Linked DNA regions of Azospirillum brasilense. The protein of the gene in region 1 interacts with the protein of each later gene in a pairwise test. Links are inferred from orthologs where the notes say so. Each region holds a gene or a part of one and is shown in the gene's direction. Other genes may lie near its edges. The genes, in order: cysK and cysE.

Evidence for each region.
Region 2: the proteins of cysK (region 1) and cysE interact in binary tests that used the Escherichia coli proteins (3 or more experiments, as listed by UniProt). The link is inferred for Azospirillum brasilense from one-to-one orthologs.

Annotation. Positions count from the first base shown.
Region 1 is NZ_CP012914.1:223,852-226,920, reverse strand. What follows is about bases 1-2,969. They hold cysK (cysteine synthase A), read left to right. Parts: upstream 1-989; coding sequence 990-1,949; downstream 1,950-2,969. Other genes in these bases: AMK58_RS01075 (hypothetical protein), read left to right, coding at 2,260-2,969; AMK58_RS01085 (RrF2 family transcriptional regulator), read left to right, coding at 459-914; dut (dUTP diphosphatase), read left to right, coding at 1-459. In the rest of the region: more of AMK58_RS01075, read left to right, coding at 2,970-3,069.
Region 2 is NZ_CP012917.1:453,168-463,551, reverse strand. Bases 4,031-6,777 are described here. They hold cysE (serine O-acetyltransferase), read left to right. Parts: upstream 4,031-4,835; coding sequence 4,836-5,720; downstream 5,721-6,777. Other genes in these bases: AMK58_RS26965 (LysR family transcriptional regulator), read right to left, coding at 6,429-6,777; AMK58_RS26970 (hypothetical protein), read right to left, coding at 5,937-6,317; AMK58_RS26975 (helix-turn-helix transcriptional regulator), read right to left, coding at 5,752-5,940; AMK58_RS26985 (transglycosylase domain-containing protein), read right to left, coding at 4,031-4,434. Also shown: AMK58_RS26995 (sensor histidine kinase), read left to right, coding at 1-1,911; AMK58_RS26990 (tetratricopeptide repeat protein), read left to right, coding at 2,012-3,589; more of AMK58_RS26985, read right to left, coding at 3,763-4,030; more of AMK58_RS26965, read right to left, coding at 6,778-7,364; AMK58_RS26960 (ABC transporter substrate-binding protein), read left to right, coding at 7,550-8,671; AMK58_RS26955 (ABC transporter ATP-binding protein), read left to right, coding at 8,843-9,904; AMK58_RS26950 (ABC transporter permease), read left to right, coding at 9,901-10,384.

The DNA of each region.
Region 1 (3,069 bases):
GTCCGGCTCGCCCACGCCGCGGGGCTGGACCTGCCGGCCTACGCGACGGAGCATGCGGCGGGCATGGACCTGCTGGCGGCGGTGGCGGAGCCGGTCGTCCTGGAGCCGGGCCGCCGCGCGCTGATCCCCACCGGCGTCGCCTTCGCCCTGCCCGACGGGTACGAGGCGCAGGTGCGGCCGCGCTCCGGTCTGGCGCTGAAGCACGGGGTCACGGTGCTGAACAGCCCCGGCACCATCGACGCCGACTACCGCGGCGAGGTCGGGGTGATCCTGATCAACCACGGCGACCAGCCCTTCACGGTGGAGCGCGGGCAGCGCATCGCCCAGTTGGTGATCGCCCGCTACGAACGCGCCGCCTGGGCCGAGTCGGCCGCCCTGCCCGACAGCGCCCGCGGAACGGGCGGCTTCGGCTCCACCGGCCAGTTCGCCCCGCCCTCCCCCGCGCAGGAGTCGCGCTGATGCTCCGCATCTCCAAGAAGCTGATGTTCGCGATCGAGGCGGTTCTGGACATCGCCTACAACGCCGGCACCGAACCCGTGCAGTCCGGCGAGATCACGCGCCGCCAGGGCATTCCCAAGCGCTATCTGGAGCAGGTTCTCCAGCAGCTCGTCCGCGACGGCGTCCTGGCCGGCGTGCGCGGGCCGCGCGGCGGCTACCGGCTGGCCCGCGAGCGCCGGCGGATCACGCTGGGCGAGATCGTGAAGGTCGTCCGCTCCATGGAGACCGCGACCGACCCCATCGAGGAGCCGGCGGGTTCCATCCTGGGGCACAAGGTCGTGCGCCCTCTGTGGAACGAGCTTCAGGAGGAATGCATGAAGAAGCTCGACGACATCACCATCGAGGATCTCTGCCTGCGCGCCCGCACCGCCGGGGTGGAGAGCGAGACCGAAGACCGCATCGATTTTACGATTTGATCCCACCCGGAAAACGGTTAAATTCCACACACGCTGTGGAAAGTGGGAAAATACCACACACCGGAGGAGTGAAAAATGCCGGGTTCCGAGTTTCGCGGTAAGATCTACGACAGCATTCTCGACACCGTCGGCGCCACGCCGCTGGTGCGCGTCAACCGGCTGGCCGAGGACGCCGGGGCCAAGGCCCAGATCGTCGGCAAGCTGGAGTTCTTCAACCCGCTGGCCAGCGTGAAGGACCGCATCGGCTTCGCGATGATCGACGCGGCGGAGCGCGCCGGCACCATCGAGCCCGGCCGCACCACCCTGGTCGAGCCGACGTCGGGCAACACCGGCATCGCGCTGGCCTTCGTCGCCGCCGCCAAGGGCTACCGGCTGATCCTGACCATGCCGGAAAGCATGTCGGTCGAGCGCCGCAAGATGCTGAAGCTGCTGGGCGCCGAGCTGGTGCTGACCCCGGCGGCGGAGGGCATGAAGGGCGCCATCCGCCGGGCCGACGAGATCGTCGCCACCGATCCGAACGCCTACATGCTCCAGCAGTTCAAGAACGCCGCCAACCCGGAGATCCACCGCAACACGACGGCGGAGGAGATCTGGAAGGACACCGACGGCAAGGCCGATTTCCTGATTTCCGGCGTCGGCACCGGCGGCACGCTGACCGGCGTGTCGGAGGTCCTGAAGGCCCGCAAGCCGGGCTTCCGCACCATCGCGGTGGAGCCGGAGGACAGCCCCGTCCTGTCCGGCGGCATGCCCGGCCCGCACAAGATCCAGGGCATCGGCGCCGGCTTCGTGCCGGACGTCCTGAAGAAGGACCTGATCGACGAGGTCGTGCGCATCTCCAACCAGCGCGCCTTCGAGACGGCCCGCAAGGTGGCGAAGCTGGAAGGCATCCCGGTCGGCATCTCCTCGGGCGCGGCGCTGGCCGCGGCGCTGGAGATCGGCTCCCGTCCGGAGAACGAGGGCAAGCTGATCGTCGTGATCCTGCCATCCTTCGCCGAGCGCTATCTCTCCACCGCCCTGTTCGAGGGGCTGGAATAAACCGGTCCCCCCTCTCCCACGGCCGCCCGCGGCTATGGGAGAGGGGTTTCCAGCGCATGTTCCTGCGCAACCGGGCGGCGAATATTGCGCCGCCGCGCATCCTGCTGTAGAGTGGGATCCGTCCGGTCTTTGTACCCGCCCCTGGCATCGGGCGGCGCTTTGACAAAAAGATTGGATTTTATTAATCTAACCTGTCTGCGCCGGGAGTTTCGGCCGGCGCGGCTCCGCCGTTACAGGCGATGGCCCGGCTTTCGCCACGGGCGCCCGACGATGCGGAGCTGACGGCACAGGACCAGCGGGGGAGGCCACCATGGGCGTCGCGATTCCGAATGCCTCGACGATGAACTGGTTCCAGTTCCGCGGCATCACCAACGAATTGGACTCCAACCTCGCGTCCACCGACTACCGCCAGTTCACGGTGTCGAAGGCCGGCGAATTCAATTTCCGAATCGCCGACATCAACACCAACATCAAGATCGTCGACCAGAACAACAAGGTCGTCGCCGAGGCCAAGGCGAAGAACGAGGCGGCGGAGGCCAGCGCGAAGCTCGGCCCCGGCACCTACACGGCGGTCATCTCTCAGGCCGTCCGCGGGGTGAACGAGCGCGAATACACGCTGGACGTCACCGAACGCCAGAACATCATGATGGTGGGGACCGGCGCCCAGATGAAGGGCATCGCCCGCGCCGTCGTCGGCAAGGATCCAGGCGTCCAGAAGCACACGCTGACCGTCGCCCAGGGCGGCGAGTTCGTCGGCAACATGTCCCTTCCCTTGACGCGCTGGGCCCTCATGAGCAAGGAGGGCAAGGTCGTGGCCTCCGGCGACACGATGGACCCGGCCAAGTCGGGTGGGGACATGCTGAAGAAGCCCAGCTTCAAGATCGAACCCGGCCAGTACGAGTTGGTGATCGTTCCGCCGAAGAACGTGATCGGCGAAATCCCCTATCAGCTGAACTTCGTCCAGAAGGTCGCCAAGTCGCCCGACGACAACAGCGAGGAACGCCCGTTCGACAAGATCATGCGGGAGCGCGAAGCCCGGCTGAAGCAGTGGGCGGCGGAGGACGCGAACAAGTCGTCCAGCAAGGCGAAGACCACCCCCTACAAGATGAGCCTGCTCGCC
Region 2 (10,384 bases), on another replicon or contig:
CTCGTCGCCTCCCTGGCCGAGGTCGACCGGCAGTTGCTGGCCAGCCGTACCGTGGTGGACGGCCTGCACGACCTGCGGGAAGCGGTGCTGCGCGCACGGCTGGCCGCAAAGGATGCGGCGGCCATCACCGATTCGTATGCGCCGCCCGAAGCGCAGCCGCGGTTTGATAGCTTGGCACCGTCGCTGGACCGGGTGGAGTGCATCGCGGACCGTCTTGCCGCGTCGCTTGCCCGGGCAGGCGAGGGGACGGGGCGGGACGGCGTGCCCGCCGCTGCCGACGACGTCTATGGGACGGCCCTTGCCGAACTGACGCGGTTGCGCGCCGAGCGTTTGGACCGGTGGACGCTGCCGGAGCTGGCGCCACGTTATGACGCCGTCGCCCAACGGGTGCTGGACATCACCGGCACCGGCCATGGTGCCGTCCAGGCCGAGGTGGCGGAACTTCTGCGCCGCACCGTTTCGGCCCACGCCATGGAGCAGGAAACCCAGACCGTCGCCATGACGGCCCTGTCGCTGAGCGGACGGACCCTGAGGGCACTGGAGCGGCGCGATACGCGCGGGCTGCGCGATGTCGCGGCCGACAGCGGGCGGCTGCGCGACCGGGTGGTCGGACTCCCCATCTCCCCGCTGATCCAGGACGAGATGCTGGCCGCCATCACCGCCTGGCGCGACGGGCTGGAGCGCGCCACCGACGGGCTCGCCCGCCAGAACGGCGCCATCGCCGCGATGGACATGGACGCCGCCGCGGTGATGAACACCGCCCGCCACCTGAACGACCTGTTCCAGGACAGCGCGGTGCGAAGCGCCGGCCTGCTGCGCTCCACCCTGCTCATCGGCGCGACCATCGGCCTGCTGTTTGCCGCCGGGGCGGCGCTTCTGGTGGCCGGCGGCATTACGCGGCCCCTGCGCCGGCTTCAGGACGCCACCCGGCGACTGGCCCACGACCCGAGCGATGGGCAGGTGAGCGACCTGGATCGGCGCGACGAGCTGGGTGACATGGCCCGCGCCGTCCACCACTTCGCCGCCGAAATCAACCGCCGCGAGGACGAGTTGCGCCGCGCCAAGGAACAGGCGGACTCCACCCTGGCGGAACTGCGGCGGACCCAGGCCCATCTGGTGCAGGCGGAGAAGCTGGCCGCGCTGGGCCAAATGGTGGCCGGGGTGGCGCACGAGATCAACACGCCGCTTGGGATCACCCTCACCACGTCGACCCTGATCCACGAGAAGGTGCCGAAGATGAAGCGTCTTCTCGATTCCGGCCAACTGCGCCGCCGCGAGTTGGAACGCTTCCTGACCGACATGGGCGACGTGTCCGAGCTGCTGGTCAACAACACCGTCCGCGCGGCGGAACTGGTGCAGCGCTTCAAGGAGTTGGCGATGGACCCGGCGGGGGAGATGCGCAGACGCTTCGACCTCCGCCTCTGCCTCATGCAGGCGGTCGAGGCGCTGGGACCCTTCTGGGAACCGGCGGAACACCGGATTGTCGTGGACTGTCCGCCGGGACTGATGATGGACGGCTACCCGCAGGCCATCGCGCAGATCGTCTCGCACCTGCTGCTGAACGCGGTCAACCACGGCTTCGCGGACGGGGAGGGGACGGATAGGCAAGAGGGCGAAAGGCGGAGCGGCACCGTGACGGTCGTTGCCCGCCGGGCCGCGGCGGACGTCGTGGAACTGGCCGTCGCCGACGACGGGCGGGGCATCCCGGTGGCGCTGCGGCCGCGCATCTTCGATCCCTTCTTCACCACGCGCCGCGACCGGGGCCACGCCGGGCTCGGCCTGCACATCGTGCACAACACTGTTAGCCAGCTCGGCGGCACCATCAGTTTGGAGGAGGAAGAGGTGGGAGCGGAGGGGACGCGCTTCGTCATCCGCCTGCCTCCCGCCACGCCGGAGAAGGAAGGCGCGTAACGCAGGCGGACGCTTGCGCGCCGCGCCGGTTCCGGTTTACTGCAAGGCGGGTCCGTTCGACGATTTCCCGTTTGATGATTTCAGTGCGGGGTGCGGGGGCATGGCGACGATCGAGGAAGCCTACACGGTCGCCATCGACCACCATCAGGCCGGACGGCTGGACGAGGCGGCGATCATCTACCAGCGCATCCTGGACGCCGATCCGGAGCAGGCCCACGCCGTGCACCTGCTGGGCATCGTCGCCGGCCAACAGGGCCGTCATGGCGAAGCCGTCGCGCTGATCGGCGCCGCTGTGGCGCGGGATGGGCTGAACACCGACTTCCTCGGGAATCTGGGCGCGGCGCTGAAGGCCGCCGGTCGCTATGACGAGGCCATCCGTCATTTCGCCCGCGCCCTGGCGCTGGAGCCGGCGGCGCGCGGCGTTCCGGGCAATCTCGGCTCCGCCTTGGCCGCCGATGGCCGGATTGATGAGGCCGTGTCCTGGCTGAGACGCGCCGCCGCCCTCGACCCGGTGCATTTCGAGACGCTTCTGAATCTGGGAATTGCGCTGCGCGACGCTGGCCAGTTCGACGAGGCGGAAACGGCGCTGGAAACCGCCAAGTCCCTGCGCCCGGACCATCCGCACCCGGTCTGCGAGCTGGCGGTGCTGAAGCTGGCGCTCGGCGAATTCGAAGAGGGGCTGGCGCTTTACGAACGGCGCTGGGACTACACCGGCCAATCCGCGGCGGTGTCCGGCAAGCCGCTGTGGCGGGGCGAGGACATCGCTGGCAAGACCATCCTCCTCTATTACGAGCAGGGCCTGGGCGACACCCTGCAATTTGTCCGCTATGCGCCGCTGCTGGCCGATCGCGGCGCGCGGGTGCTGCTGATCGTCCAGCCGGAGCTGCGCCGTCTGCTGGCCTCGGTGCGGGGCATCGACCGTTTGGCCACTTACGAAGACGCGGCGGCATTGCCGCGTTTCGACCTGTGCTGCCCTCTGATGAGCCTGCCCTTCGCCTTCGGCACGCGCATCGACGGAATACCCTCCGGCGAGCCCTACATCACGCCGTCCCCCGAACTGGCGGCGGGGTGGGCGGGGCGGCTCGGCTGGAACCGGAGCGGGGAATTTGCCGGGAAACGCCCGTTGCGCGTTGGTTTCGTCTGGTCGGGCAATCCGCGGCGCCACGACCCCACCTCCCACGCGATGGACCGCCGCCGCAGCGTGCCCTTCGCCCTGATCGAACCGCTGCTGTCCGTGCCGGGGATCGAGGCCGTCAGCCTCCAGGTCGGAAACGCGGCGGAGCAGGCGCGGGCGGCCATCGCGGCGGGTCTGCTCACCGACCCCATGGCGGATGTGACCGACTTCGCCGACACCGCGGCCATCGCGGCGCATCTCGACCTCGTCATCACCGTGGACACGTCGGTCGCCCACCTTGCGGCGGGAACAGGGCGTCCGGTGTGGATGCTGTCGCGCGCCGACGCCTGCTGGCGCTGGTTCCGCGGGCGCAGCGACAGCCCCTGGTACCCGACAATGCGCCTCTACCGGCAGGACTCGCCCGGCGACTGGGGGCCGGTCATGGCCCGCGTGGCCCATGACCTTGCCGCAGTTGCGCTGGGGGATCGGAACTGCGTCGAGAACAGGCTGGCCGACGTAGGCGCGGGTTCGTCTTTTCCCGGTTCAACGGAAGGAGCGGGCTGACCCCTGAAGCCGGCAAGCTTATGTACGGATACAGGTGCTGGATTTCGGGATGGAGTCCACATCGCCCGGCAGAGAAATCCCATAAGGAGTCTTATGGAAAATATGCGAGTTGAACTTGCGCTGCACATTGTTGCCCACAGGGATGCTCTGGATGACGGCTCGAATGTACCCAATCAGCTGCCGGGAGGCTGTCGGCACCCTTCGAGCCAAACGTCCCCATGCCCTTCGGGAACACACGCTCCTGCCACCAAACGTTCGATCCGCCTGACACGCTCGGTGAGCGCAACGTCATCGTCACGAAGCGTGAAGGACGCCGGTGAGATGAGAACGGCGACCAATCGGGCAAACTCCGCACCGCTCAACGCAGCCGGAGGCCGCCCATAGATGGCTGAGCTTGCCTTATGGAAGCCGGTCACCCAGCCTTCCGGCCCCTCGCCCATCTCCAGCGTGTCGAGCCAAAGGGCGAGGATCTGGTCCTTGGAGAGGCGGCGTTCCAGACCCATCGCGTACCCGGTTTGCCGTATCTTCCCGACACCCGGTCGAAAATTTTTGAAAGCAAGGCGCTTGGATGCCGATTGCGTGATCGTCGTCGCTCCGGCGCCAGGGGTCGAGAAATCCACCCCGGCGTGATCAAAGAAATTCGGGTCCTCAACGTTCAGCAACATCGCTAGATGGTCCGCGCCGAGCGAATCTCCTCCCAAGCCTTGGGCGATCAGATCGTCGGCGCGCTGACGCAAGTGCGGAGCATCCGATAGAGCGTCCCAGTATCCTTTTCCACCGTAAGCTGCGACCGCGACGATGAGCGAAACGACAAGAAGGCTTGCGAGCTTGAAAATTCGTCTCATGGGTCGTATCCCAAGGCATGATACAAAGGCCGCGGCGCTCATCCATCTCCGGCTGGTCTGGCCGAACTGAGCATTTGGACAGGGCGGGCAGCATGATTGCCGAGCGGGGTGATGGATTCCAGCGTCATGTCGCACGCTCGCTGGACGCCCCATTCGTCATGACGGTCGTCGGCGACGATGCGATCATTTGATAAGCCCGTCCGCCGGCGCGGTTAGACCTGTCAGAGTGTGCAAGCTATTTTCACAGTATGAAAATGTGCAAAAATTCGTGGTGACCCTTCATTTCCCACGACATGGCTCCCCTTCCGGAAAGCGGCGTGCTAGGCTCCCGTCCGGCCTGTTGAAGGCCCCATGACCGGACCGGCGTCCGGACCGGTCGGGAACACCAGGACAAGCGCGCCATGAATCACATCGTCGCCCCCTGCTTTAAGGAACAGGGCTTCAAGGATCGGAACCTCACGGAACGCGACCGCCCGGAATCCCCGTTTCTGGAGGGCGTCAACGGCATGTGGGCGATGCTGCGCGCCGAGGCGGAGAATGTCGTCGTGAAGGAGCCGTGGCTGCGCCCCTTCATCGACACCGCCATCCTGCTGCACCATGACTTCCCGTCGGCTCTGGGCAGCCTGCTCGCGCGCAAGCTGGGCGATTCCTACATTTCCGCCGACCAGCTCGCCATGCTCGTGCGCTCGGCGGTCGCCGACGCGCCCTGCATCGTGGAGGAGGCCTGCTCCGACCTCCAGGCCATCTGCACACGCGACCCGGCGGCCGACAATTGCCTGACGCCCTTCCTCTACTACAAGGGCTTCCATGCGCTGGAATGGCACCGCATCGGCCACTGGCTGTGGCGGCGCGAGCGGCGCGACCTCGCCCACTTCCTGCAAAGCCGGGTGTCGGAGGTGTTCGCGGTGGACATCCACCCGGCGGTCCCGGTCGGGCGCGGCGTCTTCATCGACCACGGCACCGGCGTGGTGATCGGCGAGACCGCGGTGGTCGGCAACGACGTCTCGATCCTTCAGGAGGTCACGCTGGGCGGCACCGGCAAGGAGCATGGCGACCGCCATCCGAAGGTCCGCGACGGCGTCCTGCTGTCGGCCGGCGCCAAGATCCTGGGCAACATCGAGATCGGCAGCCGCGCCAAGGTCGGGGCCGGCAGCGTAGTGCTGAAGGACGTGCCGCCCTGCGCCACGGTGGTCGGCGTCCCGGCGCGGATCGTCGGCTGGTGCCGCGACACGGTGCCGGCGCTCGCCATGGACCAGACGGTGCCGGAGCCGGAGTATCACATCTGACGGAACCGGTGGATTCCGGACCGGACATCCTTCAGGGGAAGAAGATCTGCTCGATGGTCAGGCCGAACGTCCGGGCAATGGCGAAGGCCAGCGGAAGGCTGGGGTCGTAGCGCCCGTTCTCGATCGAATTGACCGTCTGGCGGGACACCTGAAGGCGCTCCGCCAGCTCACTCTGGCTCCAGCCGCGGGCCGTGCGGATGTCTTTCACCGCGTTTCTCATCGGTAGCGCCACTGGGCAATGCACACCCCGACGACCCACAGCACCGCCATGAGCGGCCAAACATGGAACGCCCGCAGTTCCGGCGCGCCGGCATCCTCCGCAAAGCCCCAGGCGAAAGTTGCCAGCGCCGTACCCGTGAAGGAGAGGGCGATCGCGTCGAACTGGATGCGGCGCTGAAGCTCATCCATTCGCCGCAGCCCCCGCAAAACCGTCCAGGCGACGGCGACCGTGCCAAGGATCGGCAGAAGCGCGAGCGCGATTTTCATCGCGCCTTCCGGTTGGAGCAACCGATCCGCCGCGTTGGCACCGAGCAGAAGCGCCGCGTAGAGAGCCAGAGCCCCGGACAATTCGACGCCGTAGCGCTTGATGCTGAACATCCCCCCGCCCCTTCCATGCCGCCCAATGACAAGGAAGCTTTACATACGGCGCCGCGCCGCTGTCAAGGTTGCTTTACACATCGCCGCCCGTCTTGCCGCAACGACGCACGATCAGGCCGGTCGGACGACGGAAGCGCTCCGGAACTCCGGCGCGGTCATCTCCTCGCGGGTGAGGGCGATGAACAGGTCCACCACGGGGCTCTTGGAACGGTTTGCGTCGTAGGCCACCTGGAACGGCGCCTGATAGGACAGGACCTTGGGGAGCAGCACCCGCAGCCGGCCGGCCTTGATGTAGGGGGCCGCGTAATGGTCCGGCAGATAGCCGGCGTAGGCACCGGACAGGATCAGCCGCGCCGCCCCCTCCATGTCGCTGACCGTCGCCTTGGGCGTCGAAATGGCGAAGATCTTCAGGTCGCGCGATCCCCAATAGCTGCGCGCGACCAGCCGGTAGCGGCGGATTTCGTCCAGATCGATGGCCTCATCCGGCAGAGTGTACAGCGGGTGTCCGTCCGCCACGCAAAAGTGGATCGTCTCGTTGTAGAGGTCCTGGTAGGACAGGCTGGGCACGATGCGCGGGAAGCTGGCGATGGCGAGCTGCAACTGCCCGCCGATGACATCGCGCAGAAGCTCGTTCGGCGGGCGCACGTTGATGATCAGCGAGACCTCCGGCGCCGCCTCGGTGAAGCGGGCGAAGACGCGTTCCAGCGGGGCGCGCGGGTCGGTCAGCGTGTTGTCCACCAGCCCGACCGCCAGCGTGCCGGTCAGCCGCTCGCGCAGGCCGCGCACCCGCCCGCGGAAACGCTCCAGCGTGTCGAACACGCGCCGCGCCTCGTCATAGACCGCCTGCCCCTCCGGGGTGAGCTGGAATCCCGAGCGTCCCCGCCGGCACAGCCGCAGGCCCAGCCGCGTCTCCAGATCGGCGAAATGGGTGGAGATGGTGGACAGCGACAGGTTCAGTTCGCTCTGTGCCGCACTGAATCCGCCGGCCTCGACGATGGTCATGAACAACCGCAACAGGCGCAGATCCACGGTTTCCAGCTGAATCATCGCCACGACGCCCGCCCTCCCCTGCCCCGCCCGCCGGGTCCGGCACGCCCGATACTTCGGCCCGGATCGAAGTAAGATACAAAACTTTCTGATTTTCGGGCAACGGCGCCGGGCGTCTAATGACCGCAGGCCGCAATGCTGGCCTCACGAACAGATAAGCTCGTCCGCAAGGAAAGGTCGCATCCATGAACGAGACGACGGGTAAGCAGGGACTTCACGCCGCCTTGACCGGCGGTATCGACCGCCGCGCCGTCCTGGCCGGAGCGGGCACGCTGGCCACGGTGGCCGCCATCGGCTTTCCGAACATCGTCCGCGCCCAGTCAAAGACGCTGAAGGTCGGCGTCTACGGCGGCTACTTCAAGGAATCCTTCGAAAAGCACATCTTCCCGGAATTCTCTAAGGCCACCGGCATCACGGTGGAGGCCATCGCCGAGCCGACCGGCGAGGCGTGGCTGGTCCAGCTCGAACAGGCGGCCCGCGCCCGTCAGGCGCCCGCCGACGTCTCGATGATGTCGCAGGTGGCGATGCTGAAGGGGGCCTCGGCGGAGCTGTGGGCGCCCTTCGACCTGTCGAAGATCCCCAACGCTGCCAAGGTCGTCCCGCACCTCGTCAACAAATACCCGGACGGCAAGGTCAGCGGCATCGGCGCGGTGTCCTGGTACATCACGCTGGTGACCAACACCAAGAGCTACCCGCAGGCTCCGGACAGCTGGGCGGCGCTGTGGGACCCGGCGAACAAGGACAAGCTCGGCCTGCTGGCGCTGGTCAGCAACAGCTTCCTGCTGGAGGTCACGGCGGCCACCTTCTTCGGCGGCACCAAGCATCTGGACAGCGAGCAGGGGCAGCTCGACTGCTTCAAGAAGCTGGCGGAGCTGAAGTCCAACGTGAAGCTCTGGTACCGCGACGAGGCGCAGTTCGAGGCCTCGCTGAAGTCCGGCGAGATCCCGATGGGCCAGTATTACCACGACGTGACCGGCCTCGCCGCCGCGGACGGGCAGCCGGTGCGCTCGACCTTCCCGAAGGAGGGTGGCATCCTCGACTCCGGCAGCTGGGCGGTCACCCGCGCCTCCAAGGCCGGCGATCTCGCCCACGTCTTCGTGGACTACATGTGCCAGCCGTCGATCCAGGCCCTGCTCTCGCGCAAGGTCGGCACCGCCCCGACCATCGACCGCAAGATGACCGACCTGACGGACCAGGAGTTCGCCGCCGTGTCCTCCGACATCGCGCCGATCATCCCGCGCTACGACCTCTACACGAGCAAGTCCGACTGGCTGAACCAGAAGTGGACGGAAATGATCGTCGGGTGAGTGAGAGCCCTTCTCCCCTCTGGGGAGAAGGGTATGGGATGAGGGGGCGACCGCAGGCCGACCACGCAAGCTCATTGCAGTGCGTGGACGCCCTGACGGGCGCCCCCTCACCCTGACCCTCTCCCCAGGGGGGAGAGGGGATATACAGCTCCAATCAAAATAAGTTTGCCCATGTCAGCCCTTGTCCTCGACGGTCTCACCAAACGATACGGTCCCGTGACCGCGGTGCACGGCGCATCGCTGCGCATCCCGCACGGGCAATTCGTCTGCCTGCTCGGCCCGTCCGGCTGCGGGAAGACGACGCTGCTGCGCATGATCGCCGGGCTGGAGGACCCCTCCGGCGGACGGCTGGTCATCGACGGGCGCGACATCACCACGGCCCCCGCCCACACGCGGGAATTCGGCATGGTGTTCCAGTCGCTGGCCCTCTTCCCGCACCTGACGGCGGGGGAGAACATCGCCTACCCCCTGCGCATCCGCGGCGCCACGAAGGCCGAGCAGCGCAAGCGCGCCGACGAGCTGCTGGAGCTGGTGCGCCTGCCCGGCGTGGCCGACCGGCCGGTCTCCAAGCTGTCGGGCGGGCAGCGGCAGCGCGTCGCCATCGCGCGCGCGCTCGCCCTGTCGCCCAAGCTGTTCCTGCTGGACGAGCCGCTGTCGGCGCTCGACGCCAAGCTGCGCGAGGCCATGCAGATCGAGCTGAAGCAGCTTCAGCAGCGGCTGGGCATCACCACCATCGTCGTCACCCACGACCAGCGCGAGGCGATGACCATGGCCGACCTCGTGGTGGTGATGTCGCAGGGCCGCATCCATCAGGCCGCCCCGCCGATGGAGGTCTACCGCCAGCCCGCCGACGCCTTCGTCGCCGACTTCATCGGCATGACCAACCTGCTGGAGGGCGAGGTCACCGCACCCGGCACCGCCGCCGTGCCCGGCGGCACCCTGCACCTGCCGGACCTGCCGCCGACCGGCCGCGTCCTGCTGTCCGTCCGCCCGGAGGACGTGGTCGTCCATCCCGCCGGAACGGACGGGCCGAACCGGCTGACCGGCACGCTGTCCTTCATGCGCGACCTCGGCGCCAGCGTGGAATTCCGCATCGACGTCGCCGGGCGGGAGATCGTCGCGCTGTCGCGTCCGCAGGACCGCCCTCCGGTCGCCCCCGGCGGCGCCCTGGCGGTGGAGTTCCCCCCGGCGGCCTGCGTCGTGCTGCCGCCAATGGCGGAGCGCCCGCAATGATCCGCCGCGCGCCCCGTGGTCTGGCCGAGCACGCGCCGATCCTCTTCCCGGCGCTGATGCTGGTCGTCTTCTTCGTCATCCCCTTCAGTCTGATGATCGCGGTCAGCGTCTTCCGGCGCGTGCCCGGCGGCTTCTACGAGCCGGACCTCGTCTTCGCCAACTACGAGCGGTTCCTGACCGCCTTCTTCGGCGGGGTGATGTCCTTCTCGCTGGGGCTGGCGGCGCTGGTCGCGGCGCTGTCGGTGGGCATCGCCTTCCCCTTCACCTACCGGCTGGTCAAGCTGTCGCGCGGCGCGCAGATCCGCTGGCTGGTCTTCCTGCTGTCGATCCTCTCGCTGTCGGAAGTCATCATCGGCTTCGCCTGGTCCACCCTGCTGTCGCGCACGGCGGGCATCACCAACCTGTTCGTGGCGCTGGGCCTGATGGCCGAGCCGCAATCGCTGAGCCCCAGCTTCGGCGCGCTGCTGGCCGGGCTGGTCT